3 regions of the Bacillus sp. FJAT-42376 genome follow, and region 1 is predicted to be linked to each of the others. Evidence: riboswitches for the same ligand, from Rfam matches in the RefSeq annotation. Region 1 holds a riboswitch; each other region holds the start of a gene.
The links. A riboswitch is a leader RNA that binds a small molecule or an ion and turns the genes downstream of it on or off. The one in region 1 is predicted to bind cyclic di-AMP.
Positions count from the first base shown of each region.

Region 2: it holds a riboswitch for cyclic di-AMP, as region 1 does, so the genes downstream of both, CEF21_RS21875 (potassium-transporting ATPase subunit F) here and CEF21_RS19305 (dicarboxylate/amino acid:cation symporter) in region 1, are expected to answer to the same signal.
Region 3: it holds a riboswitch for cyclic di-AMP, as region 1 does, so the genes downstream of both, CEF21_RS08245 (APC family permease) here and CEF21_RS19305 (dicarboxylate/amino acid:cation symporter) in region 1, are expected to answer to the same signal.

Region 1 covers NZ_CP033906.1:3,826,550-3,831,051, reverse strand. Annotated here, with positions in the region: gene CEF21_RS19315 (twin-arginine translocase TatA/TatE family subunit) at 147-341, shown strand; gene CEF21_RS19310 (DUF6612 family protein) at 561-1,457, opposite strand; cyclic di-AMP (ydaO/yuaA leader) riboswitch at 1,665-1,804, shown strand; gene CEF21_RS19305 (dicarboxylate/amino acid:cation symporter) at 2,017-3,264, shown strand; gene uptA (undecaprenyl phosphate transporter UptA) at 3,404-4,000, shown strand.
Region 2 covers NZ_CP033906.1:1,303,379-1,311,988, forward strand. Annotated here, with positions in the region: gene glpK (glycerol kinase GlpK) at 1-403, shown strand, start outside; gene CEF21_RS06645 (glycerol-3-phosphate dehydrogenase/oxidase) at 559-2,217, shown strand; gene CEF21_RS06650 (phospho-sugar mutase) at 2,573-4,321, shown strand; gene CEF21_RS06655 (Na-translocating system protein MpsC family protein) at 4,799-5,203, opposite strand; cyclic di-AMP (ydaO/yuaA leader) riboswitch at 5,416-5,557, shown strand; gene CEF21_RS21875 (potassium-transporting ATPase subunit F) at 6,055-6,132, shown strand; gene kdpA (potassium-transporting ATPase subunit KdpA) at 6,156-7,829, shown strand; gene kdpB (potassium-transporting ATPase subunit KdpB) at 7,857-8,610, shown strand, end outside.
Region 3 covers NZ_CP033906.1:1,621,093-1,629,702, reverse strand. Annotated here, with positions in the region: gene CEF21_RS08265 (TetR/AcrR family transcriptional regulator) at 1-437, shown strand, start outside; gene CEF21_RS08260 (GDSL-type esterase/lipase family protein) at 449-1,138, shown strand; gene CEF21_RS08255 (SDR family NAD(P)-dependent oxidoreductase) at 1,163-1,969, shown strand; gene CEF21_RS08250 (histidine phosphatase family protein) at 2,051-2,623, opposite strand; gene CEF21_RS08245 (APC family permease) at 2,860-4,686, opposite strand; cyclic di-AMP (ydaO/yuaA leader) riboswitch at 4,820-4,964, opposite strand; gene CEF21_RS08240 (hypothetical protein) at 5,105-5,230, shown strand; gene CEF21_RS08235 (immunoglobulin-like domain-containing protein) at 5,273-6,097, opposite strand; gene CEF21_RS08230 (immunoglobulin-like domain-containing protein) at 6,218-7,042, opposite strand; gene CEF21_RS08225 (carotenoid biosynthesis protein) at 7,213-7,998, shown strand; gene CEF21_RS08220 (lysophospholipid acyltransferase family protein) at 7,967-8,610, shown strand, end outside.

The DNA of each region.
Region 1 (4,502 bases):
AGCGTCAACAGGTAAAGATAAATTCCTTGAATTCCCTTTAATTGAGTGAACCGTCAGATTTTTCTTAGAATTAACTTGGAATTCTTAAGGAAATCGCCTATAATTTAGGCAAGAGTGACAAACTGTAACACAAAGGGGTTTTATAGATGGGCAGTTTGGGGTTTGGAGAAATTTTACTGATTTTAGTAGTGGCGCTGCTGCTATTTGGTCCGAAAAAGCTGCCGGAGCTTGGTAAGGCGGCAGGAAGGACCCTGCGCGAGTTTAAAAATGCTACACGGGGTATGATGGACGAAGATGATGAGAAGGCAGCCAAAAAAACAGAAGAACGGGCGCGGCCATAAATTCAGCAGCTTGCATATGCAGGCTGTTTTTTTGCACGCTGCTTTTATTTTTTCTTTCCGCCCGGGACCTTTTCTTCCACCCGGTTATCTTAAACATTCCCGAATAGGGCTTGGTCTAGCGCCGGGATTTCCCACTGTGCTGCCCATCCGCTTCTGCAAACAAAAACAGGGAGACGCTGTCGTCACCCTGTTTTTGAGAGCCTCCAGACAGCCCCATTCTTATTGCTGTTTTTTAGCAGTATCCATTACTTCCTTTGGAACAGACAAGCTGTTTAATTCGTTGAATTTGTCATACGTCCCATTCATTGACTGGTTCATCGTGACTGTTTTTCCATCCAGATTCGTGGTCATATTCAGATCAACCACGGATGCTTTTTGCAGAAACGTTTTTTTATCAATGGTGTAAGACATTTTTAAGCCGGTAATTTTGACGGATTCACTATTTGTTCCGAGAGCCGCCGCCGCTTCGTTGACCATATCGCTATATAGACTTAAGACTTCCTCTTTTGCTCCATCTATGGAAATAATATATTCATTCTCGTTTTCGGTCATATTCAGATCCTTAGCCACTTCTTTTAAAGACATAAGTTCATCTGTCGGCTTAGGCTGGCCTGTCATTAAGGAGCCAGGTGAATCCTGCATCATCCAGCCCGCCCCGTTTTCAGACGTGTAAGTAGCGTCTTCGGTCATATATGTTTCTGACTTAATCGTCTGGCCGTTTGATTTAAAGGTATCTGTTGAATGCATGACAAAAGGCTCGTAATTGCTTTCAGTCATTAATGTACCGGTTACATCCAATTTTGTTTCGCCATCATCAATTTTCTGATTGACGTTCATCGCACTAGAATAGCTTTTAACCTCATCATAAGCGGCAATGGATTTTTCCAATACTTGATCCGCATCCAATTTTTCATCCTTTGCCTCTGTGGCGGCAGGCGCCTCGTCCTCGGCCTCTTTGCTTTCAGCTTCCTTATTTTCAGTTGCCTCTGATTTGCTGCCTTCTTCCGTTTCAGCCCCTTCAGTCTTCTCTGACTTCTCGCTGCCTTGGGTTCCGCAGCCGAATAAAGCAAGGGAAAGCACCATGAATAGACCTAATAATTTTGCCGTTGTTCTCAATCATTCCACTCTCCAATTCAGTTTTTAAAAAAATCAATTCACTAGAATTTTCTTACCCTAACAAATAATGGATGAAACTACCGGAAGTCCCGGATTTATGATAAAAAATTCTATTAATGGGGAATATGCCAGTAAAAAGGCTCATGATTTAGGAAAAAATTAATAATTGCAAAATAACAAACGATTTGTATATAATGAAAATACAAGTCCATATAAGCGCTTAATCCCAATAGGGAGCGGGGGAACCATACAGTGCAGCGGCACTAGGGGTGAATCCTTTTTAAAGGTAGGACATTTCTCTTCGTCCGAATCCGACAGCTAACCTCGTAAGCGAGAAGAGATTCTTAACAGGAAAATCCTGTTTTTAGGCATTGTGACCTTATAGGCCGTGAGAGAACTCTTCTCACGGCTTTTTTGCGCGCTTTCCTATTTAATAGACATCTGCATCATTGGATGACGGCAAAAGCTGATTTAGAGCATGCGTTTGCTGTTAACTTATTTTGGGAAAAGATAGGGAGCTATAATAAATTCAAACTATTCGAACAACAGGAGGTAATCTATGAAACTGGCTACTAAAATTATTATTGGTTTAATCGCAGGTGGAATTGTCGGAATTATCTTGAATATTACATCCCCCGAATTGTTCAAGCAGCTGGATCTGTATCTTTTTACTCCGCTTGGCAAAATCTTTCTTAATTTAATCAATATGCTCGTCGTGCCAATCGTCTTTTTCTCTATTACATTAGGAGTGGCCGGATTGGGTGACCCGAAAAAGCTGGGAAGAATCGGGGGTAAGACCATTGCTTATTTCCTGTCTACTACTGCGATCGCAATCGTTATCGGTCTTGTACTTGCATTGGTTATTCAGCCGGGAAATGTGGGAGAGTTTAATACACAAAACGCTGAGTATAAGGCAGAGAAGGCTCCTTCTGTAGCTGATACCCTGCTAAACATTTTCCCTAAGAACCCGATTGAGGCCATGGCAAGCGGTGATATGCTTCAAATTATTGCTTTCTCCGTCTTTGTAGGATTTGGAATTGCCATGCTTGGCGAAAAAACGGCTGCTCTAAAGAAAGTGCTGGAGCAGGGAAATGATTTAATGATGTACCTTGTAGGCATTGTTATGAAGTTCGCTCCATACGGAACATTCGGATTAATTGCGACTGCAGTTGGAAGCCAGGGGTTTGATGCAATTAAAGCGATGGGGCTATATTTCATCGTTGTCGTCCTGGCCCTTGTCATTCATGCGTTCCTCACGTATGGCTCAAGCATTATGTTTTTAGCTAAAAAGAGTCCGATTTGGTTCTTTAAGGGATTCTCTCCGGCTATGACCGTTGGATTTAGTACTTCGAGCAGTAATGCGACTCTGCCGGTGTCAATGGAGACAGCGCAAAAAAATCTGGGGGTTCCGAAACAGATCAGCGGCTTTGTCCAGCCGCTTGGCGCAACAATTAATATGGATGGCACAGCGATTATGCAAGGGGTAGCCACTGTATTTATTGCCCAGGTATACGGGCAAAACCTTACCCTCACCCAGCTGCTGACCGTTGTGCTCACAGCCGTGCTTGCGAGTATTGGGACAGCAGGTGTTCCGGGAGTAGGTTTGATTATGCTTGCTCTTGTTTTAAACTCAGTCAACTTGCCGGTAGAGGGAATTGCCCTGATTCTTGGGATCGACCGTCTTTTGGATATGGCACGTACAACCGTTAACATTACTGGTGATGCTGCTTGTGCTGTTATTGTAGCCGAGTCCGAGAAAAAGAATGGAAGCCTGCCTCCAGATCAAAAAATGGCAGGAAGTATGTAATAGATAGTGAAAATGCCTGCAGTTTAATCCGCTGCAGGCACTTTTATTTTGGTTTTAAAGTTTCGCAATAAATGGTTGAATACTTGTCTGCTAACGACGTATAGTAGACTATAGGTCGTTGAGGACAAAGGAGTTCGTTATGAAAGATTTCATTTTTACGATATTGCAGGCATTGGCTGATTTAGGTTATTTCGGAATTGCTATTGGATTAATGATTGAAATCATCCCCAGTGAAATTGTTCTTGGATATGGAGGATATTTAATTTCATTGGATCGAATAGGATTTGCAGGTGCACTGGCAGCGGGCGTAATTGGCGGAACGCTTGCTCAGCTTTTTCTGTACTGGCTTGGCTATTATGGAGGGCGGCCGCTTCTCGAGAAATACGGAAAGTATCTTTTGATTAAGAAAAAGCATCTTGATTTATCTGAACAGTGGTTTGAGAAATATGGAACAGGGGTTATTTTTTCAGCGCGCTTTATTCCCGTTGTAAGGCATGCTATTTCTATTCCTGCAGGGATTGCTAAAATGCCGGCATGGAAGTTTACCCTTTTTACTGTCGCCGCTATTATTCCATGGACAGTCCTTTTTCTCTATCTTGGAATACAGCTCGGCAGCAACTGGATGCACATCAAAGAAGTTGCCCAGCCTTATATGATTCCGCTCATCATCATTTTCATTCTGGTGATAGCAGTTTATCTCTTCGCGAAGAGTTCAAAGAAAAGGAAAACGGTTTAGAGGCTGAGACATAACTAAAATTGTTGTCCTTATAACCGAATATTTCTTTTGAAAAAGCACTGTTAAACTTGGCTGTTGATTTCCGCAGCAGTCGTTCGCTTTCCGCGGGGCGGGCGGTGAGCCTCCTCCTGGCTTCGCCACTGCGGGGTCTCACCTGTCCCGCTGCTCCCGCAGGAGTTTCACGCCTTCCGCTCCAATCAACAGGTGTTAAAAATCAATAACATGCTTTAACTTAGTCTTTTAATAAACATGAAAAACAGTAAAACCGAACGATTACGAAGCTCTATACAAGAGTTTCAAATTATAGTTCGGTTTTTTTATTAGCCGTAAACCATTTGTCCCAGCCTCTTTTTTTCGTTGTAAATGAAAGATAAATGAAGATAATTAGAGCCTGGTTAAGTATTTATAGGGTTAAGGAGTGTAAACAGGGGAAAATAACAGGAGAAGGGCAAAAAAACTTCTTTTTTCCTCTTTACTATAAACCGCAACAGGAGTAAGATAC
Region 2 (8,610 bases), 1.7 Mb from region 1:
TTTCGGGCTTACACGCGGAACATCGAAAGAACATTTTGTCCGCGCGACACTCGAATCCCTTGCGTACCAGTCCCGCGACGTTCTTGACGCGATGGAAGCGGATTCCGGTATTTCCCTTAAAACACTGAGGGTGGATGGCGGTGCCGTTAAAAATGACTTCCTCATGGAATTCCAGAGCAATATTCTCGGTGTGCCGGTTGAACGTCCGGAAATCAACGAGACAACGGCTCTCGGTTCCGCGTATCTTGCGGGCCTTGCTGTCGGCTTCTGGGAGAACCAATCCGAGATTTCCGACAAATGGGCGATCGACCGCACATTTGAACCGGATATGGAAGAGAAAGATAGGGAAGAATTATACGAGGGCTGGAAAAAAGCAGTGAACGCTGCCAGGGCTTTCAAATAATTCAAACCTGTGCTATAATGAAATCAAGTTAATGACAGTACGGTTGGAGATAAGGAGAGACCGCAGCGCTAAAACAGTGGAGACATTGTTTTGGTTCGTTGCGGTCTCTTTTTTTGCGCCTTACGCTCCTTCCAAAAAATAGGGAGGCTAACATAATGAGTTTTTCCAGTTTAGATAGAGAACAGCAGCTTCAGAAGATGGCAACGGAAGAATATGATTTGTTTGTAATCGGCGGAGGCATTACAGGGGCCGGCATTGCACTTGATGCCGCATCCAGAGGAATGAAGATCGGTCTTGCGGAAATGCAGGATTTTGCAGCCGGAACATCCAGCCGCTCCACAAAGCTTGTCCACGGCGGACTGCGCTACTTAAAGCAATTCGAAGTAAAAATGGTAGCGGAAGTAGGAAAAGAACGCGCGATTGTCTATGAAAACGGCCCTCACGTTACAACACCGGAATGGATGCTTTTGCCGATGCATAAAGGCGGCACGTTCGGAAAATTCTCCACCGGCATCGGACTTCGCGTCTATGATTTCCTGGCAGGCGTGAAGAAGAGCGAATGGCGGACGATGCTGACAGCGGATGAAGTGCTGGAAAGAGAACCGCTCGTCAAAAAGAAAGACCTCCTCGGAGGCGGACGCTATGTTGAATACAAAACCGACGATGCCCGGCTGACCATTGAAGTGATGAAAGAAGCGGTCCGTTTCGGAGCAGAGCCGGTTAACTACGCAAAGGTCGATGGACTTCTTTATGAAAAAGGCAAAGTGATCGGCGTGAAGATTCTGGACGTGCTGACCGGCAAAACCTATGAAATCCACGCGAAGAAAATTGTCAATGCAACCGGCCCGTGGGTCGACGGTCTAAGAGAGAAAGACCACTCGAAGGAAGGCAAACACCTGCAGCTGACTAAAGGAATTCATCTTGTATTTGACCAGTCCCGCTTCCCGCTGAAGCAGGCGGTATACTTTGATACACCGGACGGACGGATGGTATTTGCGATTCCGCGTGAAGGCAAGACTTACGTAGGAACAACGGATACAGTTTACAAAAGCGATATTGCCAAACCAAGAATGACAGAAGCGGACCGCAAATATGTGGTCGATTCCATCAACTATATGTTCCCAAGCCTTGAAATCAAGCCAGAAGATGCCGAATCGAGCTGGGCAGGTCTGCGTCCGCTTATCCATAAGGAAGGAAAGGATCCGTCTGAAATCTCAAGAAAAGATGAAATCTGGACATCCAACTCCGGTCTGATTACCATCGCAGGAGGAAAGCTGACCGGCTACCGGAAAATGGCCGAGCATATCGTGAACCTTGTAGCAGAACGGTTAAAAGACGAAACAGGAAAAGACTTCGGCAAATGCAAAACAAAAAACATGCCGATTTCAGGCGGACATGTCGGAGGAGCATCCAGCTTCCAGCAGTTCAAAAAGGTGAAAACAGAAGCCGGCCAAAAGCATGGACTAACAGAACAGGAAGCAGAACGCCTTGCCCAGCGATACGGCTCCAATGTGGATCAAGTATTTGAAATTCTGGACGGCGTAAAGGAAGAAGCGGCCCGCCTGCAGGTTCCTGCATACGTTCTTGCCGCTGCAGAATACGCGATTACGGAAGAACTGGCTGCTACACCGGCTGACTTCTTCGTCCGCCGCACAGGCGCTGTCTACTTTAACATTGACTGGGTTCGGAGCTACAAAGAACCTGTCATAGATTACATGGCCAGCCGCCTCAGCTGGACGGATGAACAGAAACGAATCTATACCGAGCAATTGAACGAGCAAATCGATTTTGCGGTCGTGCCGCTCGCTGAATAATTTTGACTGCCCCGATGACCCGGGGCGGTTTTTTTTTGTGTATATAAGGGTATGGTATGGGGTTGAACCGGTTTACGGGCACCATCCGGAAGACTGAGGTCCAAACAAAGCTGTGTTCGGGAAAGATTTAGTCCGAATTGATGTCGCCTAAGGGCGATTCGACACAGCCTGACAAAGTTCGGCCCGGAGGACACGGACCATGGCCCCACACCAGGCAAAACCCGCCCCCATCCCTGCTTTTATGATAAAATAATCAAGAACATGCGGCTCTTTTTCGTGCGAAACAGCAGGAGAGCGCGGCATGGATGGAGAAACCGTATAGAAGGATAAAACTTAGCACTTCAGGAGGTAAACGATGAACTGGACACAAAGCTATGAGCGCTGGAAAAACCAAACCAATCTTGACCCTGAACTATTGGATCTGCTTGTCAGTTTCAAAGATGATGAAAAACAGCTGGAGGATTGCTTCTACAAGGATCTGGAGTTTGGTACAGGCGGTATGCGCGGAGAAATCGGACCGGGCACAAACCGAATGAACATTTATACAGTTCGAAAAGCTTCCGAAGGCTTGGCAAAATACATAGAATCTTTCGGTGAGGAAGCGAAAAAGAGAGGCGTGGCAATCGCATACGATTCCCGTCATAAATCTCCTGAGTTTGCGATGGAAGCAGCGAAAACGCTTGCGACACATGGCATTCAAACATACGTATTTGATGAGCTTCGCCCGACCCCTGAGCTTAGCTTCGCGGTTCGCGAGCTGAATGCTTTTTCAGGAATCGTTTTAACGGCAAGCCACAACCCGCCTGAATACAACGGCTACAAAGTATACGGCGAAGACGGCGGCCAGCTTCCGCCTGCTGCGGCAGACGAAGTAATCGCAAAAGTTAATGAGCTTGAGGACGAGCTGTCCATAGAAGTGAAGGATGAATCAAGTCTGAAAGAAGCAGGCCTTATTAAAATCATCGGGGAAGAAATCGATGTAAAATATACAGAGAAATTGACCTCCATTTCGGTGAACCCGGACCTGTCCAAGGAAGTTGACGTGAAGGTTGTATTCACACCGCTTCACGGAACAGCAAACAAACCGGTAAGACGGGGCTTGGCGGCATTAGGCTACGAGAACGTTACAATTGTAAAAGAGCAGGAGCTTCCTGACCCTGATTTTTCAACCGTGAAATCTCCCAATCCTGAAGAGCATGCCGCGTTTGAACTGGCCATTCGGGATGGCGAAGCAGCCGGGGCAGATATCCTCATTGCAACCGATCCGGATGCAGACCGTCTAGGAATTGCAGTGAAAAACGAAGAAGACGAATATGTGGTTCTCACAGGGAACCAAACAGGCGCAATCCTTCTTCACTACTTGCTGTCTGAGAAAAAAGCAAAGGGCATCCTTCCGGAAAACGGCATTGTCCTGAAGACCATCGTGACGTCTGAAATCGGACGGGAAGTGGCTTCTTCTTTCGGACTGGAAACATTGGATACCCTCACCGGCTTCAAATTCATCGGGGAAAAAATCCGCGAATACGAAGAGTCTGGAGAGTATACCTTCCAATTCGGATATGAAGAAAGCTACGGCTATTTAATCGGCGATTTTGCCCGTGATAAAGATGCGATTCAGGCCGCCTTGCTCGCAGTGGAAGTATGTGCCTTCTATAAAAAGAAAGGCATGACCCTTTATCAGGGATTGCTTGAAATTTTCGCGCAGTACGGCTACTTCAAAGAAGGATTAAAATCATTGACGCTGAAAGGCAAAGAAGGCGCTGAGCAAATCCAGGACATCCTTGCTGCCTTCCGTTCCAACCCGCCAGCTGAAATCGCCGGCAAAAAAGTAACCATTATCGAGGATTACAAAACCAGCGAAAGACAGCGGAACGATTCCGGCGAAAAAGAACAAATCGATCTTCCAAAATCCAATGTGCTGAAATATTTCCTCGAAGACGGCACGTGGTTCTGCCTGCGTCCATCCGGAACAGAACCAAAAATCAAATTCTACTTCGCCGTTAAAGGCACGTCCCTCGAAGACGCCGAACAGCGCCTTGCGCACGTAGAACAATCCGTTATGGAAACGGTAGAAGAGATCATTGGAAACAAGGCAGGAAAATAATCGGGTATACAAAAACGCTTGGATCTGATCCAAGCGTTTTTTTTGTGGGGTGATCGTTCTGTTGTTGTGGCTTGCTGTGGCGGGGAGGCAGTCAGGATTCACTCCAGTAATGCCGTGGCGGGGGTCAGTCCCCACATTCATCACCGCAGCAGGGGACAGAGACTAAGTCCGATGAGCCCTTATGCAGCAAGGGATTGGGAGATAGGTGCCGGAGCTTTCGTACGGTAAAATGTAAGGGGACTGGCACGGTGCCAGTCCCCACATTCATCACCGCAGCGGGGGACAGAGGCAAAGTCCGATGATCCCTTGTGCAGCAAGGGTTTGCAGGAGAGGTACCAGAGCTTTAGTACGGTGAAATAGCAGGGGACAGGCACCGCCAGCTGAAAAAAGCGAGCCGCCACCCGCCACCCGCCCAAAACGAGCCATCAGCCGCACCCACTCCAAAGTCCACCGTCCCATTCCGCCCCAACCGCGTTTTTATTCCCCTTGAGAAGAACAGGCAGACGCAGACTCCATGAGCCGCTCCAAATCCTGATCCATGATAAACATTTCGATGCGTTCGCCGGTTTTTGTGCTGATATCGCTATGGCTGGACAGAACTTTGCAGCCGGTCAGTCCTTCAATGATTTCTTCGTATTTTTCGCTGTACATTTCCCTCAGCAGCTGTCTCATGTGCTTGACGAGTTTTCGGCCGTCATCCCGTTCGACCAGGTGCTTCTCTTCAACCGTCATGACTCCTTTGAATCGGGTAATGACCATGTCCCTCATGATATACGTTTTGGCTTCTTGAGGACCTCTGCCGATCAGCTCGCGCTGAAATTTGATTAATGCTTCGCTTACGTCTGCTTCCAGTTTCTTTTTCGTTGTATAAGGCAAACCCATGTCCTCCATAACCCGTTTGATTTCCAGCTAATCTTAATCAGGAGGAAAAAGTTTGTCAACAGGAGAAAAATGGAGAAATAATGTGAAAAGTTTATCCTGGGTTGCGATATTAATGAATAAAGGCAAAATATAAGGAAATATGAATGGATATGATGATTAACCAGGTATTTACTTTGCTGTTCAGCAGGATTAAAATAAATCTCGTAAGAAACAATTAAAGACGGCTTAGTCCCTGTCACACAGGGAACGGAGGAACCAATTTTTTGGGGTTAATTCTGCAGCAGCAGAAAGGATGAGAAACTCTTTCGCCATCCTACCCGTCAGCTAACTTCGTCGGCTAAAGCGAAGGAGGTCCATGACCGCCTTAAGTAAGGTGTTTTTTTATGGAGTTTTTTAATAAACTCTGCAAAAAAAACCTTCATTCCGCTGGTCTTTTTATTTTGCTTACAAACTGAACATGTGAATGGATAAGTGAAAAAGTCTGGGAGACTGGACGTAAAGGAAGCTTCTGGCTTGCTGGACGTAACGTAGACCAATGAGTGCTTTTTCTCCGAATCAACAAATCTTTGCTTGGCCCTGCCCATCAGGTGCCGGAGCTTTCTTAAGATTTGCCCGGGGAAGGAGTAAGCATTGGTCTATTTTTTGTTTTCGGGACTGCTCCATCCCCTGGAGGGAGCACTCAGGAGAACAATCGGCGGAGGCAGCCGCCTTCCTGCTTATCATTCATTGAACTCAATTTGGGAGGTCGCGTATGGACATTGCAGCGATAGGGATCGCCGTTATATGCTTCGGTCTGTTTTACGGATTTATCGTATTTTGTGAAAAAGTCATAAAAGAATAGGAGTGGCGGAATGATCTTTTTACTGATTCTCGTACTTGGTTTGTCAGCCTACTTAATTGATGCCCTTATTCATCCTGAAAAATATTAATTCGAATGCCGGAGGAGAAAATCATGGATTTTGTTCAAATAGGAGTTGTCCTGCTGCTTGTCGTGCTGCTGGCTATTCCGATGGGGAAATATATTGCACGCGCCTTTTCGCTGGAAGAGACGAAGCTGGACCGGGTGTTCGGCTTTGAGAAAATCATCTATAAGTTATCAGGAATAAAGCTTTCATCGATGACCTGGAAGCAATATGCGCTAGCCGCTTTGCTTTCCAACATCGCGATGTTTGCCATCACCTATCTCGTTGTCAGACTGCAGCATGTTCTGCCGGGAAACCCGAGCGGAATTGCCGCAATGGACCCGTTTTTATCCTTTAATACGATTTCGAGCTTCTTAACGAATACGAACCTTCAGCATTACAGCGGCGAGTCGGGATTATCCTATCTGTCCCAGATGATGGTCATCATGTATTTAATGTTTACGACGCCTGCAACCGGGCTTGCCATCTGTATTGCCTTTTTTAGAGGCCTGACCGGGCAAAAGAGCATGGGGAACTTTTATGTGGACCTCGTGCGTGCCCATACCCGGATCCTTATTCCGCTTTCCATCGTGGTGGGTCTTGTTTTAGTCAGCCAGGGTGTTCCGCAGACATTTAGCGGTACAGTAAACGCTGAAACCCTTGAAGGAGCACAGCAGCAAATTGCCCGCGGGCCGGTTGCGGCACTTGAATCCATTAAGCACTTGGGTACTAACGGCGGAGGATTTTTCGGAGTCAACTCGGCCCATCCTTTTGAAAATCCTAATCCATTTACAAACGTATTGGAAATTCTTTCAATGTTCCTGATTCCCGCATCGCTGCCGTTTGCTTTTGGGCACATGGCGAAAAGCCGCAAGCAGGGGTGGATCCTGTTTGGCTCCATGGGCATCATTTTCCTTGCCTTCCTGGCTACTGCCTATTTTGCTGAAAGCAACGGAAACCCGGCGCTTGCAAACATCGGACTTTCCCAGGAAAACGGAAGTATGGAGGGGAAAGAGGTCCGGTTTGGAATTGCCCAAAGTGCCTTGTTTACAACGGTCACAACGGCGGCTACAACAGGAACCGTCAACAATATGCATGATACGCTGACGCCGCTTGGCGGAATGGTTCCGCTCGGATTGATGATGCTGAACAACATCTTCGGCGGTGACGGTGTCGGTACGATCAATATTCTGATGTATGCGATTCTCGGTGTTTTCCTCGCTGGCCTGATGGTCGGAAGAACGCCGGAATTCCTTGGAAGAAAAATTGAAGCAAAAGAAATGAAGCTGATCGCGATTACGATTCTTGTTCATCCGCTGATCATTCTTGTTCCTTCGGCCATCGCGCTGGCTACTGAAATGGGCTCATCCGCGATTTCCAACTCCGGTTTCCACGGCATTTCACAGGTTGTGTATGAATTCACTTCATCTGCTGCGAACAATGGATCCGGATTTGAGGGCCTTGGCGATAATACACCGTTCTGGAATATCTCCACAGGGATTGTGATGCTGCTTGGACGCTACTTATCCATTATCGCTATGCTTGCTGCGGCCGGGTCGCTTCTCAGCAAAAAGCCGGTGCCTGAAACACTTGGAACATTTAAAACCGATAATTTGACGTTTATGACGATTCTGGTATTCACCGTTATTGTGGTTGGAGCCCTTACATTCTTCCCTGTGCTCGCACTGGGACCGATTGCAGAATGGCTGACGATTGCGAACTAATACAAAGAGAAGAGAAGGAGCAAGATCATGAATACGAAGCGGAAAGCGACGATGACAAATGATATTGTCAAACAGGCTTCAATTGATGCCTTTAAAAAATTAAATCCCATGACGATGGCGAAAAACCCAGTTATGTTCGTAGTGGAAATCGGGTTTATAGTCACCCTTATCCTCACTTTGGCTCCAAGCCTGTTCGGTCCTGGGGAAGGTGCCGGGTATAACGGGATTGTCAGCATCATCCTGTTTATCACCATCCTTTTTGCTAACTTTGCTGAAGCATTAGCGGAAGGCCGGGGAAAGGCGCAGGCCGATTCCCTGAAAAAAACGAAGCAGGATACGAAAGCAAAGCTTCTTCAGAAGGATGGTTCCTATAAGGTTGTCAGCTCGACGGATTTACGGAAAGGCGACCTTGTCCTGGTGGAAGCGAATGAACTGATTCCAAGTGACGGAGAAATCATAGAAGGGGTTTCAGCGATTGATGAATCCGCCATTACCGGTGAGTCAGCGCCTGTCATTAAAGAGTCGGGCGGTGATTTCAGCTCGGTGACGGGCGGAACAAAGGTTATCAGTGATGCGATTAAGATCAGAATTACGACGGATCCCGGGGAATCCTTCCTTGACCGGATGATTGGCCTGGTCGAAGGGGCGAAACGCCAAAAAACACCGAATGAAATTGCGCTGAATACCTTACTTGTCAGCTTAACCCTGATTTTCCTGATTGTTTGCGCGACACTGCTTCCCATCTCGTCTTATGTGGACGCTGCAGTTCCAATCGCGACGC
Region 3 (8,610 bases), 2.0 Mb from region 1:
ACAAAGAGAAGCTCTTTGTGCTGCTTGCTCAAAGAACAATGAAGGAATGGAATGATAAGTGGATGATTAAAGAACCAATCTATCAAAATGCAAGTGAAAAACTTTACGGAATGGCCATGCATGTACTTTATCACTATCAGACTCCGCTGCTCCGTTCCGGTCAGGAGCTTGCTGCGAATCCGCAGTCCAGTCCTGAATCGGTCAAACAGCTGTATGAACTGGCAGTGGTGCCCATGGCAGCCTACAGGACTATTTTTACAGAAGGTATCAGTAATGGGGAATTTATGTCCAATGGAAACGCGGATCAATGGACGGCACTTTACGGAACATGGCTCGGAGGACTGTGCCAGCTCACAAATACACAGGAGCCAGCTTCCCTGGAACCTCTTTTTCATGAAGCAACCTCGATATTTCTTAAATCCATCCAATCCAGTTAGGAGGAAAACAAATGCATATTGCATTGATTGGCGACAGTTTAACCGAAGGAAGACCAGGTATCCCTTTTGCCAGGCTGTTGAAAGAACAGTTTCCCGGGTTCCGTTTTGATAACCTTGGAAAAGGCGGGGATACAGTCTTAAGCCTTTATTCCAGACTTTCTAAAAAGAAGCTCCCTGCTCATTATGATCTTGCCTTTCTTTGGATTGGTGTAAACGATGTGTATACGAAAATGCTGAACGCCCAGGCACAGGTTCCTGCAAAGGATGAGAAGGAATTTGAAGAAGTGTATAAAAAATGCGTGGAAATCATACTTGGCTCATCAAAACAGATCATTCTGGTCACACCGGCTTTAATTGGTGAAGACACTGAAAGCCATGCAAATAAACAGCTTAGAACGTTATCCTCCATCATCCTGTCATTAGCGGACAAACAACCTAATCTCCTCGGTCTCGACCTGCATACAATTTTCAAGCATCATCTTGCTCAAAAAACAAGCTCCGACTATATTTCTGTGAAAGTCACTCGGATAATGGCAGATGCTCTTTTCCACCGAAAGCCTTCTCGGATTGATAAACTCTCGAGAGAAAGAGGTCTTCATTTAACGCTTGACGGCGTCCATTTGAACAGCCTGGGAGCCCAGATCACAGCCGGCGAATACGCAGAACTTATTAAGGCGGAAAATAAAAAAGCTGCATTATAACTCTTTCGGTCAGGGGATGATGAGATGGAAAATAAAAAGGTAGCCATTGTAACAGGCGGAGCCTCAGGGATAGGAAGAGCACTGTGCCTGGAATTATCCCGTCAAGGAGCTGCTGTGATCATTGCGGATATAAATGAAACGGAGGGAAAGAAAGCTCAAGCAGCCATCACCGGTTCCGCCTTTGTTTATTGTGACGTAAAGGATCTCCGCTGCATGGAAAAAATCATTCATGAAACGTATACGAATTATGGGAGAATCGATTACTTATTTAATAATGCCGGGGTTGCTTTATATGGGGAGTTCTCTGATATGAATATGACACACTGGAAAAAAACGATGGACGTGAATGTCTGGGGAGTGATTCACGGAACACAGATTGCCTATGCGATTATGAAAAAACAGGGATTTGGCCATATCGTAAACACCGCTTCCGCTGCAGGACTTGGTCCATCCCCCTTTTCAGCCGTTTACTCGGCAACAAAGCATACCGTTGTAGGGTTAACGACTTCCCTTCATTATGAAGCAGAAGCATACGGAGTGAAGGTGACCGCCCTCTGCCCCGCCTTTGTGGACACCCCGATTCTTAATAAAGCAGAAGCGGTTAAACTGGATAAATCCCTCATCATGGAACAATTCAAGAAACAAAAAATGATGTCTCCCGAAAGATTTGCAAAGATTGCGTTAAAAGGCGTACACCAAAATAAGACAATTATATGCCCAATGCCTCTCAGAAAAACGATGGATGTCTTCTTTACCCTTTTTCCTGCTGCACATTCATCCCTTATGCGGCTTGTCTGCAGGGTCAGCAGGAAGGCAAAAGTATCTGCTTGAATGGAAACCTGAAAAGCTCAAGCAGGTGTTTGGCTTTGAGCTTTCGGATACGCCTGGTTTCACCACTCTGCTGAGTGTGCTTCAATTTTCACTCCACAATCTTTGAACATTGATTAGCTTATGCCCGTGAAACTCCATTCTGTAAATATCAGGTTTTGAGGTGCTATATAAAAATTCTAAATCATAGCTGCTATCAAAATACGCCATCATCAAGGTCATAACCGCCCCGTGTGTTCCGACTGCAACTCTTTGCCCGCTGTACGAAACGAGCAGTTGTTCTAATACGCTAACTGCTCGTTTCTGACAGTCTGCATTGGATTCGCCTCCTTTTAAAGAGAATGTCGGTTCCAAAAATGACCTCTCTAATAGAGGAATTAATTCTTTGTCCGCTGCCCGGCTATCATCAGAAGAAAAGATTCTTTCTTTTAAATCTTCAAATACAATAACCTCTTTTCCTATTTGTTCAGCTAATTTTTCAACGGTTAATATGGACCGTATATACGGACTCGATACCACTGCATCAATCTTCTCATCTTTCAGAATCTCCGTTACCCGTTCCACATCTGCATACCCTTTTTCGGTCAATGCTCTTGTTCTTTCCTTTCCTTCCTTCGGTGATTCACCGTGTCTGACCATATAAATAAAGGTACTCATTCTTTTTTCCTCCTGTCCGCTCTCTGGGAATACCATACCACAATAAGGAAATGACGCTTACCAGCTTTTTTCAGGAGAAAAAAAATAGGATGAAATCGTTTCGATTTCATCCTATTTGAAGCCTTATTATTTATTATCATTTAAAGAAGTTCTGCTAAGAACCCGACTCGCAGCGCAGAACTGACCAGGGCCCTGCTGGCCTCTGATCCGCCTTTCCTAATCGGCCTCTTTCCGTGTTATTTTTTCAAATGGTACGGTACTGTCGTAATGATTACATTTCTCCGATACAGCAAGAATGCACGGATCAGCAGACTGGACTGGTTATGGAGTATATTGTGCCAGCCCTTTTTCGGAATAAACTGCGGAATGACCACTGTTACTTTATAGTTGGATTCACTCGCTTTTTTCTCGACTGTATCGACAAACTTGGTAAGCGGATTGATGATGCTGCGGTAATGGGACTGCAGGGTGACGAGCCTAACATCGGGCTGCCACTTTTTCCATTTCTCTTCAAATTTGCGCTCATCTTCGCGCTCAAATGCGATATACACCGCAATAATCTGGTCCGGAGAAAGGGATTTGGCATAGTTTAAAGAATTCTCCACAACATGGGTAATTCCGGCAACCGGAACGACGATGACGTTTCCTTCGATTGGGATTGCGCGCTCGCACGTTGTAATCCTTAATTGGTCGCCCACTGCTTCGTAATGCTTGCGAATCTGGTGAAACAGGATAATGATAATCGGCAGGAAGATTAGAATCGACCATACCTGTGTAAATTTTGTCAGGAAGAAAATCAGCGTAACAAGGAAGCAAATGACCGCTCCCGCTGTATTGATAATAAACTTCGGGATCCAGCCGGCCGGTTTTTCCTTCAGCCATTTCACCATCATCCCTGTCTGGGAAAGCGTGAACGGAATAAATACTCCAACGGCATATAGAGGGATGAGGTGCTCTGTCTGGCCTTTGAATGCGATAATCAGGATAATGGAAAAAACAGAAAGGATGATGATTCCATTTGAGTAGCCTAAGCGGTCTCCTCTTACCGTAAACATTCTTGGAATGAATTTATCCTTAGCGAGATTGACGGCAAGGAGCGGGAAGGCGGTATAACCTGTGTTCGCTGCCAAAATTAAGATCAAGGCCGTTGTCCCTTGAATAAAGTAATACATAAAGTTCCGGCCGAATGTTTCCTCGGCAATTTGCGAAACAACCGTTACTTCTGCAGCGGGCACAATTCCGTAATAATAAGCAAGATAAACAATTCCAGTAAACAAAATTGCAAGAAGTGTACCCATCGCAACAAGGGTTTTCGCGGCATTGTTCGGAGCCGGATTTTTAAAGTTCGGAATTGCATTGGATATCGCCTCGACCCCTGTCAAAGCGGAGCTTCCTGATGCAAAAGCTCTTAACAGAATAAACAGACTGAGTCCTGCAACCGGTGTGCCGATCGGTGTATGTGCGTCAGCCGGGACCTGACCTGTTATAATATGATATAAGCCTGCTCCAATCATAATAAATAAAGCAAGAACGAATAAGTAGACCGGATAGGCTAATACAGAAGCAGACTCCGTTACTCCTCTTAAATTTAAAATTGTAAGCAAGATGACAAAGACAATCGCAATTTCCACGTTATAATCATGCAAAGCAGGAAACGCGGACGTAATCGCATCCGTTCCTGCAGAAACACTCACTGCTACAGTCAGAATGTAGTCCACCAGCAGGGAACCGCCGGCAATCAGACCGGGATTTACTCCTAAATTGTTTTTGGAAACAACATAGGCGCCTCCTCCGTGGGGATAGGCAAAAATAATCTGACGGTAGGATAGGATCAATGCCGCCAGCAGGACTAAAACCCCTAATGCAATCGGAATGGAATACCAGAACGCAGCTGCACTGATGGTGATCAGCACAATCAGAATTTGTTCCGGACCATAGGCAACGGAAGATAATGCATCAGATGACAGAATGGCGAGCGCCTTTTTCTTATTGAGTTTCTGTTCCCCAAGCTCCCCTGATTTTAAAGGCCTTCCGATTAGTAACCGTTTTATTGAAGAAATCAAACTTTTCACCGCCATATAGAATTAAACTTATGATGCCCATTTTTGCTAAAAACGATTTTCAGCCATTAAAAATGTCCGCAAGCCATTAAAAACAGACCTGCAGACATGGATGTTCCTGTCTCACAAGCTCCACCTTCCTTCTCATATAACGCTTACGAGGTTAGCTGCCGGATTCGGACCATTGAGTAGCCCTACCTTTTTAAAGGATTCACCCCTCGGATAACGATTATCCATTAAACGGGTCCCCCGTACCATGATGGTTTAAGCGGTTTAGAAATATGAAACCGTTGATTATCATACTCCCGTATTTAGGAAAAGTAAACAAAAATTTTACGGCTTTTTCAGCTGAAGAGAAATGAGATATTTTGATGGCAAAACGGAAAGAATACACGATAGGAAAAATGATTGGAGGAAGCGTATGAACAAAGAAAAAAAGCCATTGCTTTCGGATGAATTTCTGGATGCGGTAGAAAAAGAGATTTCAGATTTATACGGCGTGCAAACCGTTGAGGAAAATGAAGAGCCCCTAAAAGCGGACCAATGAAAAAGAGCATCGGAAAAGATGCTCTTTTTCTGGCTTTCCAGACTACTTGATTTCAAATTCCGCTGCGAGGTCCGCCTTCATGTCTAAAATGTTCTGAACGTCTTTTACAACTCTGTATTTTCCCGAACTCAATTCTGAAGTATTCAGCGTAATGATCTGGGATTTTCCGGGGAGAACATTGATTCCTATATCTCTAATCGACATATCGGGACTGGCCTGTTCCCACTTTCCTCCCGTCCATTTTTCAAAACGGTATCCTTCTCCCGTAAACAATGCTTCAGGACCGTAGTTTTCAAGTTTCAATTGGATGGTATCCGATTTCGTGATCTGCTTTTTATTCAATGACACCTTTGCATTGATTTCCGCTGTTGGCACATAAATGAGTTCAACACCCGTATCCTCGACTTGTCCGTCTTCCCCCAAAATTTCTATGCTAATCAAATACAGCGCATTTTCTTTGTCGGGCAGAACGGCAGAGAAGCTTGCCATTTTTCCTGTTTTCTCGGCAATCAGCTTCACTTTTTTGTAATTCCGGTCTCGTTCCGTCAGCTGATACCGGATTGTTTTCTCAGCGGAAGCGACTTTTAGCACGGACTGTACAGGCGATTTTGGGGGCAGGATGTATTGCGAGGTCTCAAAGTGGAAGCCTCCCCTTCTTTTAAAATACTTTCCTGTATGCGGACCGTATTCTGTTTGCTTGTGAATGTTGTGGGGCCACACAAAGTATTCATTTTTTTTGCTGGGAGTTCCGATTTGCGAGGGGATCTTGCTTGCTGCAGAAGCTGTCACTGGGATTTCCTCTTTTGAACAAGCGGAAAGAGCCAATACTAAGAGCAGAAATACGGCCATCATTTTTTTCGGTTTCACCTATTCACTCACCCTTTTTCTTTGTTAGTAAATACTCCGTCAGGAAGGATTGCCTTCGCACACTGGCCGGCTCTGAATGGCGGGGCAGCTTCGTTTTGCACAGTCTAATCGAACTGGTGACTACTTGATCTCAAATTCCGCCGCGAGGTCTGTCTCCATGTTTAAAACATTACGAACGTCTTTAACAACTCTATATTTTCCCGAACTCAAATTCGCTGTATTCAGCGTTACGGTTTGGGATTTCCCCGGAAGCACACTGATTCCTATAGCATTAAACGTCATATCCGGATTTGCCAGTTCCCATTTTCCTCCCGTCCACTTTTCAAACAGGTACCCTTCTCCCGTTGACAATTCCTGAGGACCGAAATTTTCAAGTTTCAATTGGATGGTATCCGATTTCGTGATCTGCTTTTTATTCAATGACACCTTTGCATTGATTTCCGCTGTTGGCACATAAATGAGTTCAACATCCGTATCCTCGACTTGACCGTCTTCCCCCAAAATTTCGATGCTAATCAAATACAGCGCATTTTCTTTATCTGGCAAAACAGCAGAGAAGTTTTCCATTTTTCCTGTTTTCTCCGCGATCAGCTTCACTTTTTTGTAATTCCGGTCTCGTTCCGTCAGCTGATACCGGATTGTTTTCTCAGCGGAAGCGACTTTTAGCACGGACTGTACAGGCGATTGGGGCGGCAGGATGTATTCCGAGGTGTCAAAATGGAAGCCTCCCCTTCTTTTAAAATACTTTCCTGTATGCGGACCGTATTCTGTTTGCTTGTGAATGTTGCCGGGCCACACAAAGTATTCATTTTCTTTGCCGGGAGCTCCGATTTGCGAGGGGATCTTGCTTTCTGCAGAAGCTGTCACTGAGATTTCCTCTTTTGAACAAGCGGAAAGAGCCAATACTAAGAGCAAAAATAAGGCCATCATTTTGTTCGGTTTCACTCATTCACACACCCTTTTTCTTTGTTAGTAAATACTCCGTCAGGAAGCATTGCCTTCGTCTAATAGTCGGCCGCGAATGGAAAAAGTTACAAAAACCAAGGTCGTTAACCGCTCATTTCTTGTGCTGTCTGTCCTCCTTTGCCTATAATGACGGTAAAGAGGTGAAGAATTTGAAAGCGGATCATTGGCTTTACGTATTTTTTCTTATTTGGTACGGCTGCGGTGTTATATTGCTTGGATTTGACATTCTGCCTGTCTGGCTGGAATGGGCTAATGTCGTCTTTCTCATGGTAGCCGGTCTTTTAGGCGGCGTTTATTTTTATCATACATACGGAAAGGCACTTGGAACGGCCTTATCGCTCTCGGTCATCTTCCTCTCCATATTCGCTGAGCATTTGGGTGTGGAGTATGGCATTTTGTTTGGAGATTATTATTATACGAGAGACTTCGGCCCGCAGCTGATGAGCGTTCCCATTGCGATTGGGTTTGCCTGGCTGATGATAATAGCGGGATCCCATGCCCTGTTAAAAGCGGTTTTGCCTGAGGCACCTGCGGTCATCTTCAGTGCCATCGGCGCTCTACTTGCTGTTATGATTGATTTGATTATTGATCCGGTCGCATATGAAGTGAAAAACTATTGGGTGTGGACAGCGGACAGCTTCTATTACAATATCCCCTTTTCGAATTTTTCAGGATGGTTTATTACCGCATTTGTCCTGCATATGATCATTCAGCTGGCTGGGAAAAAGACATTCAAACAGGTCCCGCTCTGGCAAAACAGGATTGTTCTTGTTTACTTTTTAGTGCTCTTCATGTTTGTCCTGCTCGCAGCGATTCATTTCCTATGGCTTGCGGTTGCGTTCACTGTAATCCCTGCCGCTGCTGTCCTGTCTGTCTATATTTTATCTGTAAAGAGGGGTTCACATGATCGAAGCCAGCAAAAGCAAGTGGTTTGATTTTGGTTTTTCCAAATATGTGAACAGGCTGTTTAAGCAGCATTTCAGAGGGATTTTCATAATGGCTCCTTCAGCCCTCCCTGATCATGCATTGTGGTGCTCCAACCACAGCTCCTGGTGGGACGGCCTTGTTTTGCACTATCTGAACCGGACGGTGCTGAAACACGATTTCCATGTCATGATGCATGAAAAAGGCTTAAAGGATTTCCCTTATTTCAGAAAAATGGGAGCTTTTTCGGTGAACCGTGATCATCCTCGGGAAATCATTCATTCGGTCCAATACGCAGGAACGCTGCTGAATGAGGGGAAAAGTGCCGCCATTTTTCCACAGGGGGATGAAAAGCACCTGGAACAGAGGCCGCTTGGGTTTTTATCCGGGATTATCGCCATCGCTGAAAAAAGTCCGGATACTCCTATTCTGCCGATTGCCCTCTATTATTCATTCGGAGCTGAGAAAAAACAGGAGCTATACATACAGATTGGCGAGCCTTTGGCCTATTCAAGCCTTACAGGAAGCCGGAAAGAAAAGACATATAGGCTGGAGGAGCTTTTTACCGTTCAGCTCGACGGACTCCGGGCCAAGGTGATTTCCGGAAAGACAGGAGATTTCCG